DNA from 3 places in the Pseudocitrobacter sp. CD920760 genome. Region 1 is predicted to be linked to each of the others. Evidence: predicted binding sites of a transcription regulator. Region 1 holds the regulator's gene; each other region holds the start of a gene.
What was found. The regulator CRP, encoded in region 1, controls carbon source genes, mostly activating them, when cyclic AMP is high. The targets are predictions, from matches to a motif close to ATGTGANNNNNNTCACAT.
Positions count from the first base shown of each region.

Region 1 (7,465 bases):
AACCTGTTAAAAGGCAACGCCTCGCGCAAACTGGCGGCGTATCCCGGCACGCTGCCGGTCGATTTGCGCCAGTTGAAGCGCGTGCGCAAAATCCGTGAATTTGATGACCTGATTACTGCCAAAATTCACGGTTTCGCCGACGCTATCGACTATTATCGTCAATGTAGCGCCATGCCGTTGCTCAATCAGATAGCCATTCCGACGCTGATTATTCATGCGAAAGACGATCCGTTTATGGATCACCACGTTATCCCCGACGCCGACGCCCTCCCCGCCTGCGTCGAATACCAGTTAACGGAACATGGCGGTCACGTCGGCTTTATCGGCGGCACCTTCCGCCGCCCGCAAATGTGGCTGGAGCGACGTATTCCCGACTGGCTGATGCCGTGGCTTGGAGGTGAAAAATGATCATTCCGTGGCAAGACATCGACGCTGAAACGCTCGATAACCTGATTGAAAGCTTTGTGTTGCGTGAAGGCACCGATTATGGTGAATATGAACGTTCACTTGCGCAAAAGGTCGCCGACGTAAAACAGCAACTACAACGCGGCGAAGCGGTACTGGTGTGGTCGGAACTTCATGAAACCGTCAACATTATGCCCCGCAGCCAGTTTCGCGGTTAATCTTACCGACTCGGGAGTTGTTCGCTATGTCTGCCAAACATCCGGTTATCGCCGTCACGGGTTCCAGCGGGGCGGGAACCACCACCACCAGCCTCGCGTTCCGCAAGATTTTCGCCCAACTCAAACTCCATGCCGCAGAGGTGGAAGGCGACAGCTTTCATCGCTACACGCGTCCGGAAATGGACTTAGCTATTCGTAAGGCGCGCGATATGGGGCGTCATATCAGCTACTTCGGGCCGGATGCCAACGACTTCAGCCTGCTGGAACAAACGTTCCGCGAGTACGGGCACAGCGGCACCGGACAGTCGCGAAAATATCTGCATACCTATGATGAAGCGGTGCCGTGGAATCAGGTGCCGGGAACCTTTACCCCGTGGCAACCGCTGCCTGAGCCGACCGACGTGCTGTTCTATGAAGGGCTGCACGGCGGCGTGGTCACGCCGCATCATGATGTGGCAAAGCATGTCGATTTACTGGTGGGTGTGGTGCCAATCGTAAACCTGGAGTGGATCCAGAAGATGATCCGCGACACCAGCGAGCGGGGTCACTCCCGCGAGGCGGTGATGGATTCCGTGGTCCGTTCGATGGAAGATTACATCAACTACATCACCCCGCAGTTCTCGCGCACGCATCTCAACTTCCAGCGTGTGCCAACGGTCGATACCTCCGATCCCTTCGCCGCCAAAGGCATTCCGTCGCTGGATGAGAGCTTTGTGGTGATCCACTTCCGCAATCTCGATAATATCGATTTCCCGTGGCTGCTGGCGATGTTGCAGGGCTCGTTTATCTCGCATATGAATACGCTGGTAGTGCCCGGCGGCAAGATGGGGCTGGCGATGGAATTGATCATGACGCCGCTGGTGCAGCGGTTGATGGAAGGGAAGAAGATTGGGTGAAGGGTGCAGGCTGGGCCCCTCACCCCGGCCCTCTCCCGCAGGGAGAGGGAGAAAATCAGCGCAGAACCTGAACACCGCACGGTCAGTCCCCTCTCCCTGCGGGAGAGGGTTAGGGTGAGGGGTGTCTCAACTTACCCCTCCACCACCTCATAAGAATGGGTAATGTTCACCGCTTTGCCCAGCATCAGCGCCACTGAACAATATTTCTCAGCGGACAAGTCCACCGCACGGGACACCGCCGCATCTTTCAGCTCTTTGCCGGTCACAATGAAGTGCAGATTAATGTGCGTGAATAGACGTGGCGCTTCTTCGCGGCGTTCAGACGTCAGTTTAACTTCACAATCGGTCACGTCGTAACGGCCCTTTTGCAGAATAGACACCACGTCGATGGCGCTACAGCCGCCCGCTGCCATCAGCACGATTTCCATCGGGCTTGGCGCTTTATCACCTGAGTTGCCATCCATCAAAATCTGGTGCCCGGAAGCCGACTCACCCAGGAAGGTTAACCCTTCAACCCATTTCACACGCGCTTGCATAATTGTCACTCCAGAGTTGCAAATTTATTGTCAGATTACGCGCACATAACAAATCTCGCAACGGAAGTAGACCTGGGTCATGCTGAAGCGAGACACCAGGAGACACACGGCAAAAGCTATGCTAAAACAGTCGGGATGCTACAGAGATACATAAACGTACTGCATGTATGCAGAGGACATCACATACTGGTCGCGACAATCTTTGACGACCAACTTCCCAGGTAGAGGGAAGGATATTATTTCAACCAGTGGCTGCCTGATTTATGCCGCTGGCGATAGCTTATAACAGAGGATAACCGCGCATGGTGCTTGGCAAACCGCAAACAGACCCGACTCTCGAATGGTTCTTGTCTCATTGCCACATTCATAAGTACCCATCGAAGAGCACGCTGATTCACCAGGGTGAAAAAGCGGAAACGCTGTACTACATCGTTAAAGGCTCCGTGGCAGTACTCATCAAGGATGAGGAAGGCAAAGAGATGATCCTTTCCTACCTCAACCAGGGCGATTTCATCGGTGAACTGGGCCTGTTTGAAGAAGGCCAGGAACGTAGCGCCTGGGTTCGGGCGAAAACCGCCTGTGAAGTGGCTGAAATCTCCTATAAGAAATTCCGTCAGCTCATCCAGGTTAACCCGGATATCCTGATGCGTCTCTCGTCTCAGATGGCGCGCCGTCTGCAGGTCACCTCTGAGAAAGTGGGCAACCTGGCGTTCCTCGACGTTACCGGTCGTATCGCGCAGACGCTGCTGAATCTGGCAAAACAGCCGGATGCTATGACCCACCCGGACGGTATGCAGATCAAAATCACCCGTCAGGAAATCGGTCAGATCGTCGGCTGCTCTCGTGAAACCGTGGGTCGTATCCTGAAGATGCTGGAAGATCAGAACCTGATCTCCGCACACGGTAAAACGATCGTCGTTTACGGCACGCGTTAATCCCGTCTGACGGCGTATTGTTCGCGCAATACGCCGTTTTTGTCTCGTATGTGGCGCAGGCTGATTTACCATCCGGAAGTCAACTATGCACTGCGGCAAACGCTGGTGTTATGTTTGCCGGTCGCCGTCGGCCTGATTCTTGGCCAGCTTCAACACGGCTTACTGTTCTCTTTAGTGCCTGCCTGCTGCAACATCGCCGGGCTGGATACTCCCCATAAACGTTTCTTCAAACGCCTGATTATCGGTGGGTCGCTGTTCGCCGGTTGCAGCCTGATTGTGCAACTGCTGTTGGCCGATGATATCCCGCTGCCGTTTATTCTCACCGGTCTGGCGATGGTGCTGGGCGTTACCGCCGAAATCAGCGCCCTGCACGGGCGATTGCTTCCGGCCTCGCTAATTGCCGCGATTTTTACCCTGAGCCTGGCGGGCAATATGCCCATCTGGGAACCGTTACTGATCTACGCGCTCGGCACGCTGTGGTACGGGTTGTTCAACTGGTTTTGGTTCTGGCTGTGGCGTGAACAACCGCTACGCGAGTCGTTAAGCCTGCTTTACCGCCAACTGGCGGAGTACTGCGAAGCCAAATATAGCCTGCTGACGCAACATACCGACCCCAATACCGCCCTGCCGCCGTTGCTTAATCGTCAGCAGAAAGTGGTCGATCTGATTTCCCAGTGCTATCAGCAGATGCACATGCTGGCGGCCAATCAGCACAATGATTACAAGCGCCTGCTGCGCGCCTTCCAGATGGGGCTGGATTTGCAGGAGCACATTTCGGTGAGTCTGCACCAGCCGGAAGAGGTGCAAAAACTGGTCGAGCGCAGCCACGCCGAAGCGGTGATTCGCTGGAACGCGCAAACCGTCGCCGCGCGCCTGCGGGTCATGGCCGATGATATTCTCTATCACCGCTTCCCGACGCGCTTCAACATGGATAAGCAAATTGGCGCGCTGGAGAAAATTGCCCGCCAGCATCCCGATAACCCGGTTGGGCAATTCTGCGCCTGGCACTTCAGCCGCATCGCCAAAGTGTTGCGTTCGCAGCGTCCGCTTTATCCGCGTAATCTGATGGCTGATAAAGAGCGCCGTCTGCCGCTGTTCCCGGCGCTGAAAAGCTATCTGTCGCTGAAATCGCCCGCGCTGCGTAATGCCGCACGTTTAAGCGTGATGCTGAGCATCGCCAGCCTGATGGGCGCAGCGCTGCATCTGCCAAAACCCTACTGGATCTTAATGACCGTGCTGTTGGTGACGCAAAACGGTTACGGCGCGACGCGCGTGCGTATCTTCCACCGTGCGGCGGGCACCCTGGCGGGGCTGGTGATTGCCGCCGCCACACTGCATTATCACTTCCCGGAAGGGTTTGCGCTGGCCGCGATGCTGGTGATCACCCTGATAAGCTATCTGATCATTCGTAAAAGCTACGGCTGGGCGACGGTGGGTTTCACCATTACGGCGGTATATACCCTGCAATTGCTGACGCTCAACGGCGAGCAGTTTATCGTCGCGCGTTTCGCCGACACCATTATTGGCTGCCTGATTGCCTTCGGCGGCATGCTGTGGCTGTGGCCGCAGTGGCAAAGCGGCCTGCTGCGGAAAAATGCGCACTCTGCGCTGGAAGCGGATCAGGAAGCGATCCAGTTAATTTTGAGTGACGACCCTTCCGCGGAAAAACTGGCGTATCAACGTATGCGCGTCAACCAGGCGCATAACGCCTTGTTTAACTCGCTCAATCAGGCGATGCAGGAACCGGGCTTTAATACGCACTATCTGGAAGATATGAAACTGTGGGTGACGCACAGCCAGTTCATCGTCGAACATATCAACGCCATGACCACGCTGGCGCGTGAGCACGACACGCTCTCGCCGGAGCTGATGCAACGTTATCTGGAATCGTGTGAAGTCGCCCTGCAACGCTGCCAGCAACGTCTGGAGTATGATGAATCGGGCAGCAGCGGGGATGTGAACATCATGGAGTCGCCGGATACGCTGTCCCACGGGCCACTCAGCACCATGGAACAGCATCTCCAGCGTATTCTGGGCCATCTCAACACCATGCACACCATTTCATCGGTGGCATGGCGTCAGCGGCCACGGCACGGTATCTGGCTAAACCGCCATATCAACTGACGACTTTCGCCACCGCCTGTGCAAAGCGCGTCATGCCGTCGTCGATGTCTTTTTCTTCCACCACCAGCGATGGCGCGAAACGCATCACGTCTGGCCCGGCGTTCAGCACCATGACACCGGCATCAGCGGCCGCGTAAAGGAATTCACGTGCGCGGCCTTTGTACGGTTCTTTCAGCTCGGCGCCAATCAGCAGGCCCATGCCGCGAATATCGCTGAAGACATCATACTTCGCGTCGATATCCTGCAAATGTTGCACAAAACGCTCGCGTTTGGCATGAACGCCATTCAGCACTTCCGGCGTGTTGATAATATCGAATGCCGCACCCGCCACGGCGCACGCCAGCGGGTTACCACCGTAGGTCGAGCCGTGGGAGCCGACGTGAAATGCGCTGGCGATATCTTCGGTAGTGAGCATGGCGCTAATCGGGAAACCCCCGCCCAATGCTTTCGCGCTGGTGAGGATATCCGGCGTCACGCCATAGTGCATATAGGCGAACAGCGAACCGGTACGGCCCATCCCGCTCTGCACTTCATCAAACACCAACAGCGCCTGATGTTTATCGCACAGGTCACGCAGCCCCTGTAAAAATTCCGGCGTCGCGGCCAGCACGCCGCCTTCGCCCTGAACGGGTTCGACCACAATCGCGCAGGTATGGTCGTCAATCACCGCTTCCACCGCGTGCAAATCGTTAAACGGCACATGGACGATATCCGCCGGTTTTGGGCCAAAGCCATCGGAATATTTCGGCTGACCGCCGACGGAAACCGTAAACAACGAGCGACCATGGAAGGCGTTGTGGAAGGCAATAATCTTACTTTTGTACGGGCTATGACGCGTAGAGGCGTAGTACCGCGCCAGTTTGAACGCGGTTTCGTTGGCTTCAGTACCGGAGTTCATAAACACCACGCGCTCGGCGAAGGTGGCGTCCACCAGCTTCTGCCCCAGACGCAGCGCCGGTTCATTGGTGAATACGTTGCTGGTGTGCCACAGGGTTTCGCCCTGCGATTTCAGCGCCTCAACCAGCGCCGGATGGCAATGCCCCAGCGCCGTCACCGCAATCCCGCCGGCGAAATCGACGTACTCTTTCCCCTGCTGATCCCACACGCGGCTGCCTTTACCTTTTACCGGGATAAACTCCGCCGGTGCATAAATTGGCAGGATCACCTGATCGAATGTCGCGCGGGTAATTGCAGGTTGTTTGGTTGTCATGTCATGCCCTTCTGTGATTATGCAGCAATGATTATGAAATTATAATCACAAAATATGCATAAAAAATCACTCAATGGCAATATGCAATTGCGGAAACACACAATTTTAGCTTTATGTTTTTAGCCGGAAAGTTATGCTACGCAATCGTAACAATGGAAATAATCACTAAGGGAATAGTATGTTTCTAAAACGCATCGCCATTATCTCGTTGTGCATAGGGCTGCTTTGCGGCTGCGATAATGCCAACGATGAAACACCGCCAACGTCTGAGCCTGCGCCTGCGCCTGCGCCTGCGCCTGCGCAAACTGATAGTGTTGATACGCATAACAACGTCGCAATGAAAGCCAATCAGTGGCTGGACATTATCAACAACGATTCCCCCGCCTATCAGTATGACAAAAGCAGTGAGGAAGATGTTGAACTGCCGACGGTTATCGGTCAGCAACTTGTCTGGGCCAAAGAGAGCTACGTTAAAACGGTCAAAGCACAACGGCTCTTCAGGCGCAAAGAACCTGTCACGGAAAGCGAATTCGACATACTGATGTCACAATTTAAGGTGATATCCAGCCCCGAAGAGAGAGAAACGTACCGGCGCATCGGTAAAACCATCTCGGCCACGCAGCCACCATTACCGCAACTGGATCGCGCCGGGCAAACGCTGATCGAGAGCGAAATAACATTGTCCGAGGCGGTTAATGCGCTTGTTGAATATCACACCTCTGGCGCCTATCGGCAGGATCGCCTGAGTAAAGCGCCGGCATTGCATATGGCGCTGGATCAGGCCTGGCAGCAATACCGGCAGGCTTCCCGAGAGGCGAGCACCCTTCGCAATGCGTTGTTCAGCGAAGAGCATGATATTGAACTGGCGTACTATAAAGACTGTGGCCTGACAGGACGACTGGCGGTTGTTGAAAGCGCAGACACTGTGCAGGAGATCGTTGACCGCTTATATACCGTGATTTCTCAGCAGAAAAAGGTCGAACATATTCCCCTGGCCGCATGGCAACAAAAAACAGAACAACTCGAAGGCGAACTGGCGCTGATCAATTCACTGGCAACAGATCCGCGCGCCCTCAGCGACAACGGCCTCGACGAGGCCTATATCAAAGACTATGCAAAGGCACTTGACGCATTCATTATC
Region 1 is NZ_CM173490.1:4,765,209-4,772,673, forward strand. Features, by position in the region: gene AC1MKH_RS22510 (hydrolase) at 1-408, shown strand, start outside; gene AC1MKH_RS22515 (YheU family protein) at 405-623, shown strand; gene AC1MKH_RS22520 (phosphoribulokinase) at 650-1,519, shown strand; gene AC1MKH_RS22525 (OsmC family protein) at 1,651-2,055, opposite strand; gene crp (cAMP-activated global transcriptional regulator CRP) at 2,358-2,990, shown strand; gene AC1MKH_RS22535 (YccS/YhfK family putative transporter) at 3,039-5,114, shown strand; gene argD (bifunctional acetylornithine/succinyldiaminopimelate transaminase) at 5,107-6,324, opposite strand; gene AC1MKH_RS22545 (DUF3829 domain-containing protein) at 6,503-7,465, shown strand, end outside.

Region 2 (7,465 bases), 1.2 Mb from region 1:
CACAGCGGACGCAATTTTTCCCAGCCAGCGGTAGACAGCTCGCCGTTGCTGTCTAGCAGGCAGGTGAGATGGCGCAAGGCCGGCGACTGGCGAATCTGTTCAAACAGCGCGCAGACGAACGGTAACTGCGTGGTGGCCTCGCCGCCGCTGACGGTGATGCCCTCAATAAACGGCGCGGCGCGGGTAATCTGCTGGAGAATCTGATCTATGCTCCAGAGTTGGGCCATCGGCGTTGCCTGCTGAGGGCACATTTGCAGGCAGGTGTCGCATTGCTGACAGGCATCCTCCTGCCAGTAAACGCGTCCACTCTGAACAGAAAGCGCCTCGTGCGGGCAGTGCAGCACGCATTCGCCACAATCGTTACAACGGCCCATCGTCCATGGGTTATGGCAGTTTTTACAGCGCAGATTACACCCTTGCAGGAACAGGGCCAGGCGGCTACCTGGCCCATCCACGCACGAGAAGGGGATGATTTTACTGACTAAAGCGCATCTGCTGTTCATGGCTGACCACTCGCGGTTGGCGTTCCAGAATGCGCGTATTGCGCGCGGCTTCTTCACCCAGCCAGGTGGTATTCGTCCGCGAGCCATCGGCGCGGTACTTTTCCAGATCTGACAAACGCACCATGTAGCCCGTGACGCGAACCAGATCGTTACCGCTGACGTTAGCGCTAAACTCACGCATCCCAACCTTAAACGCGCCCAGGCAAAGCTGCATCACCGCCTGCGGATTACGTTTCACCGTTTCATCGAGCGTCAGGATATCGCTGATCCCTGCCGGATAATGCGCGTGATGCGGCGCAACCGCCAGCAGATGACTCACCGGATCGGGCTCATCGCCGTAAGGCAGACGCGCACCCGGCGTGGTGCCGATATCGGAGCTGATCCCCGATTGCGCATGCAGCATCGCACGCTGCTGCCAGCCATAGCGTACGGGGGTGTTCGCGACAAATTCCGCGAGTTGTTCACTGATGCGATAGCCCAGCGCGTTGGCCTGAGGATCTTTGCCATAGCGGGCGCTAAGACCGTCTTTCTCGCAGAGAATATTGACCGCTTCTGCCAGCGCGTAGATGCCAAACATGGGCACAAAACGATCGGGGTCGATCAGACCTTCTGCCACCAGGAAGCTATGATCAAAGAAGTGCGACTGCTCATAGAGGAAGGCGCAGCGGGCGTCGATGATGTCGATTTGCTGCTGGCAGTAGTGCGGCAGCGTCTGGCTAAAGAACGCTTCAGTTGAGGCGCTGCGCTTTGCCACCTCCTGCAAATTGAGGCGTACCAGCGTACTGCCGCCGCCCGCCATTGGCAGGCTGTTGTAACAGCTCACGATGCCATAGTGACCTTTTGTGAAAATATTATCATTTATCGGTCCGTTGGCGATGTGGGGTTTGCTGCACTCGCAGATATTTTTGCTGACTTCCAGCAGCAGATCGTCTGGGGTGATTTTCGGATCGTAGATAAAGGTGAGATTCGGCGCGACCTGCTTCAGTTCAGCATCTGCACGGAGAATGGCGCGCGTTATTGGTGTGTCGGCGGGGCCAATATTCACATGTGTGAAGGCATCCGGGAGCGTGCGATCGAGATAGCGCCAGAAACGTTTTATTCGGCTATTGATTTCTTCTTGTGTTAGAATTCTAACATACGGCATCAGAAGCGCATCAAGATGACCGAGGAACACCGGCATGGCGGTGACGGAAGGAACGTGGTGATAAAGAATGGTGAGCAAAGAGAGCGCATCGTCTAAATCCTGAGCGCCTTCCAGCTCCAGCCATTCTGAACCGTGTGCCAGAAAACGCGCGTAGTCCGGCAGCACGTAACGCGGTTTATAAGGGGCATGACCTTCGAACATATCGCAGATAACGCCCTCCGCCAGCGCGGCTTGCGCAGCGGGCGTCAGCGCCGGATAAGGCAGTGCGTTTTCCGCCTCCAGCGCCAGAAAATGGCGTTTCTGTTCCGGGCTTAAAACAGGGCTTGTCACAATTTTCTGGCACTGTTGCAGCACCGATGAAGAGGTTGATGTTGGCATGGTGTGTTCCTCAGGCGAGAGATGGGCGAAGTGTAGGAAAAAGCGCGTAGCGATCTTTTGATCCCATACGGCGATCCACGTGTTTTCTTGCGCTGAAAGAATGAGAAGTTTGATTAATGTCTCATTATGGTTATGCAAACTTTTAGGTGTGTTTCATTAACTGTGATGAGTGTCGAAGTGTGAGTGCGGGTCGGTGTTACAATAGTCACATACCCGCAAGGTGAAATTTTAAAGTCGGAGAACAAAATGACTGATTTAACGGCAAGCAGCCTGCGTGCATTAAAACTGATGGACCTGACCACCCTGAATGAAGACGACACTGATGCGAAAGTGATTGCGCTGTGTCATCAGGCGAAAACCCCGGTCGGCAACACGGCAGCGGTCTGCATCTACCCGCGTTTTATCCCGATTGCGCGTAAAACCCTGAACGAGCAGGGCACGCCGGATATCCGCATCGCCACCGTCACTAACTTCCCGCACGGTAACGACGATATCGATATTGCGCTGGCTGAAACCCGCGCGGCAATCGCCTACGGTGCTGACGAAGTTGACGTGGTCTTCCCGTACCGCGCACTGATTGCTGGCAACGAGCAGGTTGGCTTCGACCTGGTGAAAGCCTGTAAAGACGCCTGTGCTGCGGCAAACGTACTGCTGAAAGTGATCATCGAAACCGGCGAACTGAAAGAAGAAGCGCTGATTCGTAAAGCGTCTGAAATCGCGATTAAAGCGGGCGCGGACTTCATCAAAACGTCTACCGGTAAAGTGCCGGTTAACGCCACCCCGGAAAGCGCGCGCATCATGATGGAAGTGATCCGTGATATGGGCGTATCTAAAACCGTTGGTTTCAAACCGGCGGGCGGCGTACGCAGTGCGGAAGACGCACAGCAGTTCCTGGCGATTGCCGACGAACTGTTCGGCGCAGATTGGGCGGATTCCCGCCACTACCGTTTCGGCGCATCCAGCCTGCTGGCGAGCCTGCTGAAAGCACTCGGTCACGGCGACGGTAAAAGCGCAAGCAGCTACTAAGTAAGATGCTTTGCGCCTGATGCGCTGCGCTTATCAGGCCTACGGGTAGTTACGTCTCGTAGGCCGGATATGGCGACAGCCGCCATCCGGCAATGCTGACGGGCAAAAACCGCCTTCATACTCTTTTCCTCAGGGAGGTTACCTTGTTTCTCGCACAAGAAATCATTCGTAAAAAACGCGATGGTCACGCATTAAGCGACGAAGAGATTCGTTTCTTTATCAATGGCATTCGCGATAACACCATTTCAGAAGGGCAAATTGCTGCTCTGGCGATGACCATTTTCTTCCACGATATGGCTATTGAAGAGCGCGTCTCGCTGACCATGGCCATGCGTGATTCAGGAACCGTTCTGGACTGGAAAAGCCTTAACCTTAATGGCCCGATTGTTGATAAACATTCCACCGGCGGTGTAGGCGATGTCACTTCACTGATGCTGGGGCCGATGGTTGCCGCATGTGGTGGCTACATTCCGATGATCTCCGGGCGTGGCCTGGGGCATACCGGCGGTACGCTGGACAAACTGGAAGCGATCCCTGGGTTTGATATTTTCCCAAGCGATGACCGTTTCCGTGAAATTATTAAAGACGTGGGTGTGGCGATCATTGGGCAGACCAGCTCGCTCGCACCGGCGGATAAACGTTTTTATGCCACGCGCGACATTACCGCGACGGTGGACTCCATTCCGCTTATCACCGCGTCCATCCTCGCCAAAAAACTGGCTGAAGGTATCGATGCGCTGGTGATGGATGTGAAAGTGGGCAGCGGCGCATTTATGCCGACCTACGAACTTTCTCAGGCGCTGGCCGAAGCGATTGTTGGCGTGGCCAACGGCGCAGGCGTGCGCACAACCGCGCTGCTGACCGACATGAACCAGGTGCTGGCTTCCAGTGCGGGTAACGCCGTCGAAGTACGCGAAGCGGTGCAGTTCCTGACCGGCGAATATCGCAACCCGCGTCTGTTTGACGTCACCATGGCATTGTGCGTGGAAATGCTGATTTCCGGCAAGCTTGCCAAAGACGACGCAGAAGCACGCGCCAAATTGCAGGCGGTGCTGGATAACGGCAAAGCGGCAGACGTATTTGGCCGGATGGTGGCAGCGCAGAAAGGCCCGACTGATTTCGTGGAAAACTACGCGAAATACCTGCCGACCGCGATGCTCAGCAAAGCGGTATATGCTGACACCGAAGGCTTTGTCGGCGCGATGGATACCCGCGCGCTCGGTATGGCGGTGGTGGCGATGGGCGGCGGACGCCGCCAGGCTTCCGATACACTCGATTACAGCGTCGGCCTGACCGACATGATTCGTCTGGGTGACAGCGTTGACGGACAGCGTCCGCTGGCGGTCATTCACGCGAAAGATGAAAACAGCTGGCAGGAAGCGGCGAAAGCCGTCAAAGCGGCCATTCGCCTTGACGACAAAGCGCCAGAAATTACACCGACAGTCTATCGTCGAATCACTGAATAGCGATATACTGATCTGATCGCTTTTTTGCAGCGCAAGATGTATGGAGAACAAGATGAAACGTGCATTTATTATGGTGCTGGACTCCTTTGGTATCGGCGCAACTGAAGATGCCGACCGCTTTGGCGATGTCGGTGCGGATACAATGGGCCATATCGCAGAAGCCTGCGCCAAAGGTGAGGCTGACAATGGCCGTAAAGGCCCGCTGAACCTGCCTAACCTGACCCGCCTGGGCCTGGTGAAAGCGCATGAGGGTTCTACCGGTAAAATCGCCGCGGGTATGGACGGCAATGCAGAAGTCGTTGGCGCGTACGCGTGGGCGCATGAACTCTCTTCCGGTAAAGACACCCCGTCGGGTCACTGGGAAATCGCTGGCGTGCCGGTTCTGTTCGAGTGGGGCTACTTTAGCGACCACCAAAACAGTTTCCCGCAGGAGTTGCTGGATAAACTGGTAAAACGCGCGAACCTGCCGGGTTACCTGGGTAACTGCCACTCTTCCGGTACCGTGATTCTGGACGAGCTGGGCGAAGAGCACATGAAAACCGGTAAGCCGATTTTCTACACCTCCGCCGACTCCGTGTTCCAGATTGCCTGCCACGAAGAGACGTATGGCCTGGATAAACTTTACGAGCTGTGTGAAATCGCCCGTGAAGAGCTGACCGAAGGCGGTTACAACATTGGCCGCGTGATTGCGCGTCCGTTTATCGGCGACAAAGCCGGTAACTTCCAGCGTACCGGCAACCGTCACGACCTGGCTGTAGAACCGCCAGCGCCGACCGTGTTGCAGAAACTGGTTGATGAGAAAGACGGCCACGTGGTGTCCGTGGGTAAAATCGCGGATATCTACGCTAACTGCGGTATCACCAAAAAAGTGAAAGCCACCGGGCTGGATGCGCTGTTTGACGCGACCATCAAAGAGATGAAAGAAGCGGGCGATAAGACCATTGTCTTCACTAACTTCGTTGATTTCGACTCTTCCTGGGGTCACCGTCGCGATATCGCGGGGTATGCTGCGGGTCTTGAGCTGTTCGACCGCCGTCTGCCGGAGCTGATGGAGCTGGTAGGGGAAGATGACATTCTGATCCTGACCGCTGACCACGGCTGCGACCCAAGCTGGCAGGGCACCGACCATACCCGTGAACACATCCCGGTACTGGTTTATGGCCCGAAAGTGAAACCGGGTTCGCTCGGCCACCGCGAAACGTTTGCGGATATCGGCCAGACGCTGGCGACGTACTTCGGTACGTCACCGATGGAATACGGTAAAAACATGCTGTGATTGCTTGCCCGGTGGCGCTGCGCTTACCGGGCCTACGATTCTGTTTTTGTAGGCCCGATAAGGCGTAGCCGCCATCGGGCATTAACAATTAATAAAAGGATAAAACGATGGCTACCCCACACATTAACGCAGAAATGGGCGATTTCGCTGACGTAGTTTTGATGCCAGGCGACCCGCTGCGTGCGAAGCACATTGCTGAAACTTTCCTCGAAGACGTGCGTGAAGTGAACAACGTTCGCGGCATGCTGGGCTTCACCGGTACCTACAAGGGCCGCAAAATCTCCGTAATGGGCCACGGCATGGGTATCCCGTCCTGCTCCATCTACACCAAAGAGCTGATCACCGATTTCGGTGTGAAGAAAATCATTCGCGTGGGTTCCTGCGGCGCGGTGCGCCCGGACGTAAAACTGCGTGACGTAGTTATCGGTATGGGCGCGTGCACCGACTCTAAAGTAAACCGTCTGCGCTTTAAAGATCACGACTTTGCAGCGATTGCTGACTTCGGTATGGTGCGTAACGCGGTAGACGCAGCGAAAGCACTGGGCGTTGATGCGCGCGTGGGTAACATCTTCTCCGCAGACCTGTTCTACACGCCGGACCCGCAAATGTTCGACGTGATGGAAAAATACGGCATTCTGGGGATCGAGATGGAAGCGGCGGGCATCTACGGTGTGGCAGCAGAGTTTGGCGCGAAAGCGCTGACCATCTGCACCGTGTCTGACCATATCCGTACCCACGAGCAGACCACTGCCGCTGAACGTCAGACCACGTTCAATGACATGATCAAAATCGCGCTGGAATCTGTACTGCTGGGCGACCAGGAGTAAGGTGCCTGTGGTGCCCGGTGGCGCTTCGCTTACCGGGCCTACGGTGTAGGCCGGATAAGGCGCAGCCGCCATCCGGCATTTTTACCGCGAAATTGCGAACTCCCTTCCTGTTATTTCCCCACCCAATTGCTTTTTATTTTCTGCACGCTACGTTTGATTTTTTGTTTATGGAGATAAACAAAATGTCGAACTATCGGCGTTATTACATCAACGGCGGGACCTGGTTTTTCACGGTGAATTTGAAAAATCGGCAAACTGATTTGTTGGTCAACCATATTGCAGACCTGAGATCTGTGGTGAAAGACGTTAAACAGAAAAAACCTTTTTACATTGATGCCTGGGTTGTTCTGCCGGAACACCTTCACTGTATCTGGACACTCCCTCAGAACGAATATGATTTTTCGGCACGCTGGCGAGAGATTAAAAAACGCTTCTCCAAAGCAATCATGTGCGGCGCTGTTTGGCAGCCTCGCTTTTGGGAACATGCTATTCGCGATGAGGAAGATTATCGCCGTCATGTGGATTACATCTACATTAATCCGGTAAAACACGGTTGGGTAAAACGTGTTCAGGATTGGCCATTTTCCTCGTTTCATCGCGATGTGCGAGAGGGAATTTATCCGGCGGGTTGGGCGGGGGATATCAACGAATTCAGGACCGGAGAGCGATAATAACGCCCGGTGGCGCTGCGCTTACCGGGCCTACACCGCGCACGGATTCGTAGGCCGGATAAGGCGCAGCCGCCATCCGGCAATAATTACCGCACCGCCCCCGCAATCCACGCTGACAACTCCCGCAACTCTTTCTCCTGCTCCGGGAAATCACCTAACAGCGCTTCGCACTCC
Region 2 is NZ_CM173490.1:695,355-702,819, forward strand. Features, by position in the region: gene AC1MKH_RS03200 (YjjW family glycine radical enzyme activase) at 1-503, opposite strand, end outside; gene AC1MKH_RS03205 (YjjI family glycine radical enzyme) at 475-2,025, opposite strand; gene deoC (deoxyribose-phosphate aldolase) at 2,272-3,051, shown strand; gene deoA (thymidine phosphorylase) at 3,195-4,517, shown strand; gene deoB (phosphopentomutase) at 4,570-5,793, shown strand; gene deoD (purine-nucleoside phosphorylase) at 5,901-6,620, shown strand; gene AC1MKH_RS03230 (REP-associated tyrosine transposase) at 6,803-7,291, shown strand; gene lplA (lipoate--protein ligase) at 7,378-7,465, opposite strand, start outside.
Region 2: the regulator CRP is predicted to act here: its motif matches at 2,133-2,150, upstream of deoC (deoxyribose-phosphate aldolase).

Region 3 (7,465 bases), 1.8 Mb from region 1:
GAAGAAACACCCAACGCCGAGCAGATCACCACCGCCAGCGTAGCACCGGCATTCAGCCCAAGAATATGCGGCTCGCCCAGCGGATTGCGGATAATCGTTTGCAGAAGCATCCCGGCGACGCCCAGCGCCGCGCCGGTAAGCAGCGCGGCGATAAGACGCGTCAATCGCAGGCTGACAATAATGCGATGGTCAAAATTGCGCGGATCGTAATTCAGCAGCGCCTCTACCACCGTGCGTGGGGAAATGGTCCGTGCCCCTAAGCCAAGATGGATTACCGCACTCGCCACGAGCACCAGCGTTAGAGGCACAACCGCCAGCGTTGCACGACGCAAAGAAGGGTGTCGGGCGATCGACGAAGCCGCCATCATGCGTGGTCCGCCACTGCGCGAAACGGCATAAACCACGGTTTGCCATTCTGCGGGTTTATCATCATCTCGACGTCCACATCAAACACATGGCGGATCAGCTCCGGCGTACAGCGCGTAAGGTCGTCCAGCACCTCAACGATTCGGCCCTGTTTCATCAGCACCAGCGTATCGGCGTAGTTGACCGCGAAATTGAGGTCGTGCAGAACGGTGACCACGGTGCGGCCATGATCGCGGGTTAAGCGTTGCAGAAGTTGCAGGATCTCCACCTGATAACGCAGATCGAGCCACGCCGTCGGTTCATCAAGCAGAATGGTCGGTGTCTGCTGCGCCAGCGCCATCGCTATCCAGCAGCGTTGACGCTGCCCGCCAGAGAGACTCTCAACGGGTAAGTGCGCCAGAGCAGCGGTGCCCGTCAGGGCCAGCGCGTCTGTCACCGCGCGTTCATCATCATCAGACCATTGGCGAATCAGCCCCTGCCAGGGAAAACGTCCCCTTGAGACCAGTTCAAAAACGGTTAATCCTTCCGGCGTGATCGGCGACTGCGGCAAAATACCCATCTGTCGGGCGACCTGTTTAGTGGGCTGTTGATGAATGTCGCGCCCGTTCAGGTGTACGCTTCCACCCTGCGGTTTTAACGTCCGCGCGATGGTCGATAACAGCGTCGATTTTCCCGACCCGTTAGCGCCGATCAGAACAGTGAGTTTCCCGGCAGGAAGCGTAAGGTTGATGTCATTGACGATACGCTGGCTGCCATAGCCCGCGCATAACGATTTCAGCACAATGCCTTGTTCGGCGTGCGGTGATTGCCGTTGTGGCATGGTTTAACTCTCCGGCCACTGCGGCCTGGCTTCAAATTGGAATAAATCTCATTCTCTTTTGATCATGCAGCGTCGTAATGTAGTAGTCAATAGCGCTACATCTTCAGCTCGCTTTACGGCTACATCGTGTACACAATGCCGGTCAGAAAGTCAGTAATACATTATTTATCAGGTATATATTTTCTTTTCACTCCAATTACCGCCGCCAATTTCGGTGCGAATCACGCCCCTCTTTTTTTATTACCATAATCATTTACTACTACATTCCCGCATGATTGAATGATTCTCAATTACAAACCTGAGCGCATCTCACGATCGCAAACAGGTATGCCATGCAATACCGGGCAATGACTTTTCGTGATTTTGAGCTGCCAGATACGGCAGCTTTTTTATGGGAAAACAGACAGATGACACACTTAACCCCGACGTTCACGGGAAAAAATGGCTACGCGCTTTTTTCACTGATCTTCCTTGGCGTGACAACCGCCCCTTCCGTCAGCGCGGCCACTGCCGAACAGAAGCCGACGGAAGAGACGATGACGGTCGACGCAAGCGTCGCGCAGGCCGATAAAAACGTGACCGACGGCTATCAACCACTGAGCACCTCTACCGCCACACTCACATCGATGCCGATGCTGGATATTCCGCAGGTCGTGAATACGGTCAGCGATCAGGTACTCACCGATCAGCATGCCACTACGCTTGATGAAGCGTTATATAACGTCGCCAACGTGGTGCAAACCAATACTCTCGGCGGGACGCAGGATGCGTTTACCCGTCGAGGCTTCGGCGCCAACCGCGACGGTTCGATAATGACCAACGGCCTGCGTACCGTGTTGCCCCGCAGCTTCAACGCCGCCACGTCACGCGTGGAAGTGCTGAAAGGCCCCTCCTCTACGCTGTACGGAATTCTCGACCCTGGCGGGTTGATTAACGTCGTGACCAAACGCCCGGAACAACAATTTGCAGGCGAGATGTCTGCCACCTCCAGCAGCTTTGGCGGCGGTACCGGGCAGCTTGATGTGACCGGTCCGATTGAAGGCACGCGGCTGGCTTATCGGTTAATTGGCGAATATCAGCACGAAGATTACTGGCGTAATTTTGGCAAGGAACAGAGCAGCTTTATCGCCCCTTCCCTGACCTGGTTTGGCGACGATGCGACGGTTAACGTGTCGTACTCGCACCGCAACTATCGCACGCCGTTCGATCGCGGCACCATTTTTGACCTCGATACCGGGCACGCGGTGAAGGTTTCGCGCAAGGAGCGTTTCGATGAGCCTTACAATGAAACCAACGGTGAGTCGGATCTGGCGCAACTGAATGCCGAGTATCGCCTCAACCCCGAATGGACGGCGCGTTTTGATTACAGTTTCAGCCAGGATAAATATGACGACAACCAGGCGCGCGTGACGGCCTATGACTCCGCCACCGGCGATCTGACGCGCCGCGTCGATGCCACGCAGGGATCAACCCAGCGGATGCACAGCACGCGGGCAGATCTTCAGGGCAATATTGTGATTGGTGGTTTCTATAACGAGCTTTTGACCGGCGTAGCGTATGAAAATTACGATCTGCTGCGTACGGACATGATTCGCTGTAAGAATGTAAAAGGATTCAATATCTACAACCCGGTATATGGGACGGTAGGAAAATGTACCACCGTTTCTGAATCCGACAGCGATCAGCGCATCAAACAGGAGAGCTACGCGACCTACGTTCAGGACGCGTTATATCTGACTGATAAATGGATTGCCGTGGCGGGCGCGCGTTACCAGTACTACACGCAATATGCCGGGAAAGGTCGTCCGTTTAACGTTAATACCGACAGCCACGATGAAAAACTGACGCCGAAATTTGGCCTGGTGTATAAGCTATCGCCCTCGGTATCACTGTTCGGCAACGTGTCGCAGGCCTTTATGCCGCAGTCATCCATCGCCAGCTATATCGGTAACCTGCCGCCGGAAGAGTCAACTGCCTATGAACTGGGTGCGAAATTCGATCTGTTCGATGGCGTGACCGCCAACATCGCGCTGTTTGATATTCATAAGAAAAACGTGCTCTATACCGAAGACGTGGGTGACGAAACTGTTGCTAAAACCGCAGGCAAGGTGCGCTCGCGCGGTGTCGAAGTGGATGTTGCAGGTTCACTAACGGAAAACCTCAACGTGATTGCCAGCTATGGCTACACGGATGCGAAAGTGCTGGAAGACCCGGACTATGCAGGTAAACCACTGCCAAACGTGCCGCGCCACACCGGTTCGCTGTTCCTGACCTATGACTTCAACAACGTTATCGACAGCAATACGCTGACCGTCGGCGGTGGCGGCCATGCGGTGAGCCGCCGCAGCGGCACCAACGGCGCGGATTATTACCTGCCGGGCTATGCGGTAGCCGATGTTTTCGCGGCGTACAAAATGAAGCTGAAATATCCGGTCACCTTGCAGGTTAATGTTAAAAATCTGTTTGATAAAACGTACTACACCTCTTCCATCGCCACGAACAATCTGGGCAACCAGATTGGCGATCCGCGAGAAGTGCAGTTCACGGTCAAAATGGCGTTCTGAACCGTCTGGCAGCCCTTGCGGCAAGGGCTGCCTCATACGAAATATTTACACATACTTGCAATCGCCCTTCACTTCCCGACACTTCCAGCAATCATAATATCCGTTTATGTTTTAGCGACTTGTTAACTGGATGAACATGATGAGTAAACAAAGACGTTTTACGCGCTGGGCAATGGGCATCGCGCTTGCCGCAACCGTTGCGTGGAGCCTGCCCGTTTCCGCCAATACCTGGCCGCTGCCAACCAACGGTAGCCGTCTCGTCGGCGAAAACCGCTATCACGTGGTTGAAAATGACGGCGGCTCGCTGGAGGCAATCGCTAAAAAGTATAACGTCGGTTTCCTGGCGTTATTGCAGGCAAACCCTGGCGTAGACCCGTACGTTCCGCGTGCAGGCAGCGTGCTGACCATTCCACTGCAAACGCTTTTACCGGACGTGCCGCGTGAAGGTATCGTCATCAATCTGGCGGAATTGCGCCTCTATTACTACGCACCAGGAAGCAACAAGGTAACCGTCTATCCTATCGGCATTGGCCAGTTAGGCGGGGATACGGTAACGCCAACCATGGTGACCACTGTATCGGACAAACGTGCCAACCCGACCTGGACACCCACGGCAAACATTCGCGCGCGCTATAAAGCACAGGGCATTATTTTGCCTGCGGTGATGCCCGCCGGTCCGGATAACCCGATGGGCCATCACGCCATTCGCTTAGCAGCTCAGGGCGGCGTTTATCTGCTGCACGGAACGAACGCCGACTTCGGTATCGGCATGCGCGTTAGCTCCGGCTGTATTCGCCTGCGTGACGGTGATATCCGCAGCTTGTTTGAGAAAGTGACGCCGGGCACCAAAGTGAATATCATCAACACGCCGATTAAAGCCTCGGTTGAACCGGGGGGCGTACATCTGGTTGAAGTTCACCAGCCACTGTCGAAACATATCGATGATGACCCGAAAACGCAGCCTATTGTGCTGAATGAGACGATGAGTGCGTTTAAAGAGAAGGCACAGACGAATACGGATGTGATGAACTATGCGATGGAGCTGCGCTCCGGCATGCCGGTTGACGTCACCCGCCATCACGTTGCGCAAGAGCAGTCGATGTAACGCTGATTCCAGACAGGCAAAAGCCCTGAGTGATGCGATCACTCAGGGCTTTTTTTATGGCAGTGGCTTATTTAAAACGGCATTAATGAGGGAGTTAATGCTTATTTATAAATAACAGCCGTACCGTGCAGGTTGTTCGGACCACTTACGGAAGTGATACGGAACGATTTAGCGCCCATTTCGTCTGCTTTCTGAGACAGCTGATCTTCCAGGGAAGCCAGGTTCGGGCCTGCTGATGCCGCGATGGTACCGACTTTATGCTGATCCGCCGGGGTAGATTGAACTTCAACCGCAGCGAAACTTGCGAATGACAGAGAACTCAGAACAGCGGCGAGAGCCAGAGTTTTTACGTTTTTCATGATTATGACCTATGCAGATGAACTATGATGTAGAGCAAACTTTATTAACTTAACGATCGATAAGGTAATGATAATGAGATCTGGATCACTCGTCAACATGATTTTTATAACGATCATTTAAATAATTAAAATCAGCCTATTTTTCATACCCATATGAATTATTTATTTTTGGGAATTCACCGCTGGCAGCCTGAAGCGATTATTTTTATAATGAGCGTTCACTAAAACCGAAAGAGGTACAACGGCACTATGACAACTGAGACGCAAAGTTGCGCTAAAAAGGGCCGTGGTCGACCAAAAGTATTTGACCGGGAAGCAGCGCTGGATAAAGCAATGACGCTTTTCTGGCAGCATGGCTACGAAGCCACGTCACTCTCCGATCTCGTAGAGGCCACGGGCGCAAAAGCACCTACCCTGTATGCAGAATTCGTGAATAAAGAGGGGCTCTTCCGCGCCGTTCTCGATCACTACATCGCTCACTTCGCCGCAAAACATGAAGCGAAGCTCTGTTGTGATGACAAGTGTGTGGATGAGGCGCTGAAAGATTACTTCACCGCTGTCGCGACCTGCTACACCAGTAAAGACACTCCGGCGGGCTGCTTTATGATTAACACGTCCGCCGCGCTGGCGGCGTCGTCAAAAGAGATAGCCAAAACCATTAAATCCCGCCACGCCGTTCAGGAACAAACCCTGCGCGAGTTTTTACAGCATCGTCAGGAGAAAGGTGAAATTCCGGCCGGGAAAGATGTAAATGAGCTGGCGCTGTTCTTAAGCTGTGTATTGCAGGGTATGTCGATTAGCGCGCGCGAAGGCGCGAGCTTTGACACGTTGATGCAGATTACCCGCACGACGCTGGGTCTGTGGCCGCATATGTTGGGTGAGTGATTTTCTGGCAATAGGATAACGGTTGAGACGGGGAGCGATGGTATGTGAAGAACTCCCCGTTACACAGCATCAAGTGACATTGGCTGATAATTATCAGGTCCAATCCGTTTGTCTTTATCTGGTGGTTCTTTTTCTTCATTAAATTGCTCCTTTAACGCCAAAACAGTCGCAAAATTAAGTCGTTCACAAAATTTTTGATTAGCTATTTTACACTGACTGGAAGAGAGAAATTGAAGTTTTTCAAGGTCTTCCTTATCCGTATAAGTGCTAATATGACTAAGGATATAATCCGCTAAAGGTGGTCTGGCTTTAATTAGAGGCGATAACTCCTCAAGTCTGTACCATTCATCAACCAGCAGTCTCGCAATTCGGTCTGACGTTCCTTCGAGGATGTAACCATCATCACAATTGCGATAACGTGTATAGAAATCGTCTACGGCTCGCCAGGATGTTAGCGTGTCCATCGCGATGTCGGCTTTATCAAAGATTTGCGAGGGACATAACGCCGCATTAGGGGAGAACGCAGAGAGTGTTAAGATGAAAAATAATGTATTCATTTGTTATGGCATCCTCATCAGCATTTCTTTAAGTCTGATGTTTAAAATTAAGTCATCATTACAGTCCAATGGTGATAAATCATTAAGTGCTGGTATCTTCCTCTCTATCCATTTAAGATAATAATATTTCCCAACCTTGCCATAAATAACACTGGATAATGCCAAATCGCCATTGAACTCATTTGATAATTTTACCACATCCTCTAAGCCCTGATACTTTTCATATAATTTTGACAATGCTGCCCAGTCATTATCACCAGAATAATATTGCTCAAGACCACTCATTACCCCCCCTATCAATTCTGTTTTAATTGTGCAAAAAAACATACTTCTGATGATCTTGCCATGGTATCACATTCAGCATGATGAATTCATTAACGCATTCTCTTCTGAGGGCTGTTTATTTATTATTTAAAGAATTCATCTTTAATCCTGAAAAATAAAATAAATAAAAACCCCACATTAAACATCAATTTGTATCCTTTAGAAACAACCCCTTTGTTGTTAATAAAACCGCCAAGAAATGACTTGCTTACATTCTGTTGATTATAGCTTTGATGGAAGGATGCCACATTATCGACGCCGGAATCAATAATTGAGAACGCGAAGAAATATAAAAAAATATAAGCCGCAACCCAGCCACTCACTTCTGACCACACTTGAAGTTCTGCATCTTGTAGCCACACACTGACTTGCATAAACAAGAGACACCCAATTAAACCCCAAAACATTCTACATATTCTGTGGGTATTATTTTGATCCATTATATTACCTTCGCTAGCCTCAGTTGCTGGATACGAAATAACCTT
Region 3 is NZ_CM173490.1:2,915,250-2,922,714, forward strand. Features, by position in the region: gene AC1MKH_RS13645 (FecCD family ABC transporter permease) at 1-365, opposite strand, end outside; gene AC1MKH_RS13650 (ABC transporter ATP-binding protein) at 365-1,186, opposite strand; gene AC1MKH_RS13655 (TonB-dependent siderophore receptor) at 1,594-3,750, shown strand; gene ldtC (L,D-transpeptidase LdtC) at 3,890-4,855, shown strand; gene bhsA (multiple stress resistance protein BhsA) at 4,957-5,214, opposite strand; gene AC1MKH_RS13670 (TetR/AcrR family transcriptional regulator) at 5,464-6,099, shown strand; gene AC1MKH_RS13675 (hypothetical protein) at 6,159-6,656, opposite strand; gene AC1MKH_RS13680 (hypothetical protein) at 6,660-6,941, opposite strand; gene AC1MKH_RS13685 (hypothetical protein) at 7,064-7,420, opposite strand.
Region 3: the regulator CRP is predicted to act here: its motif matches at 5,288-5,305, upstream of bhsA (multiple stress resistance protein BhsA).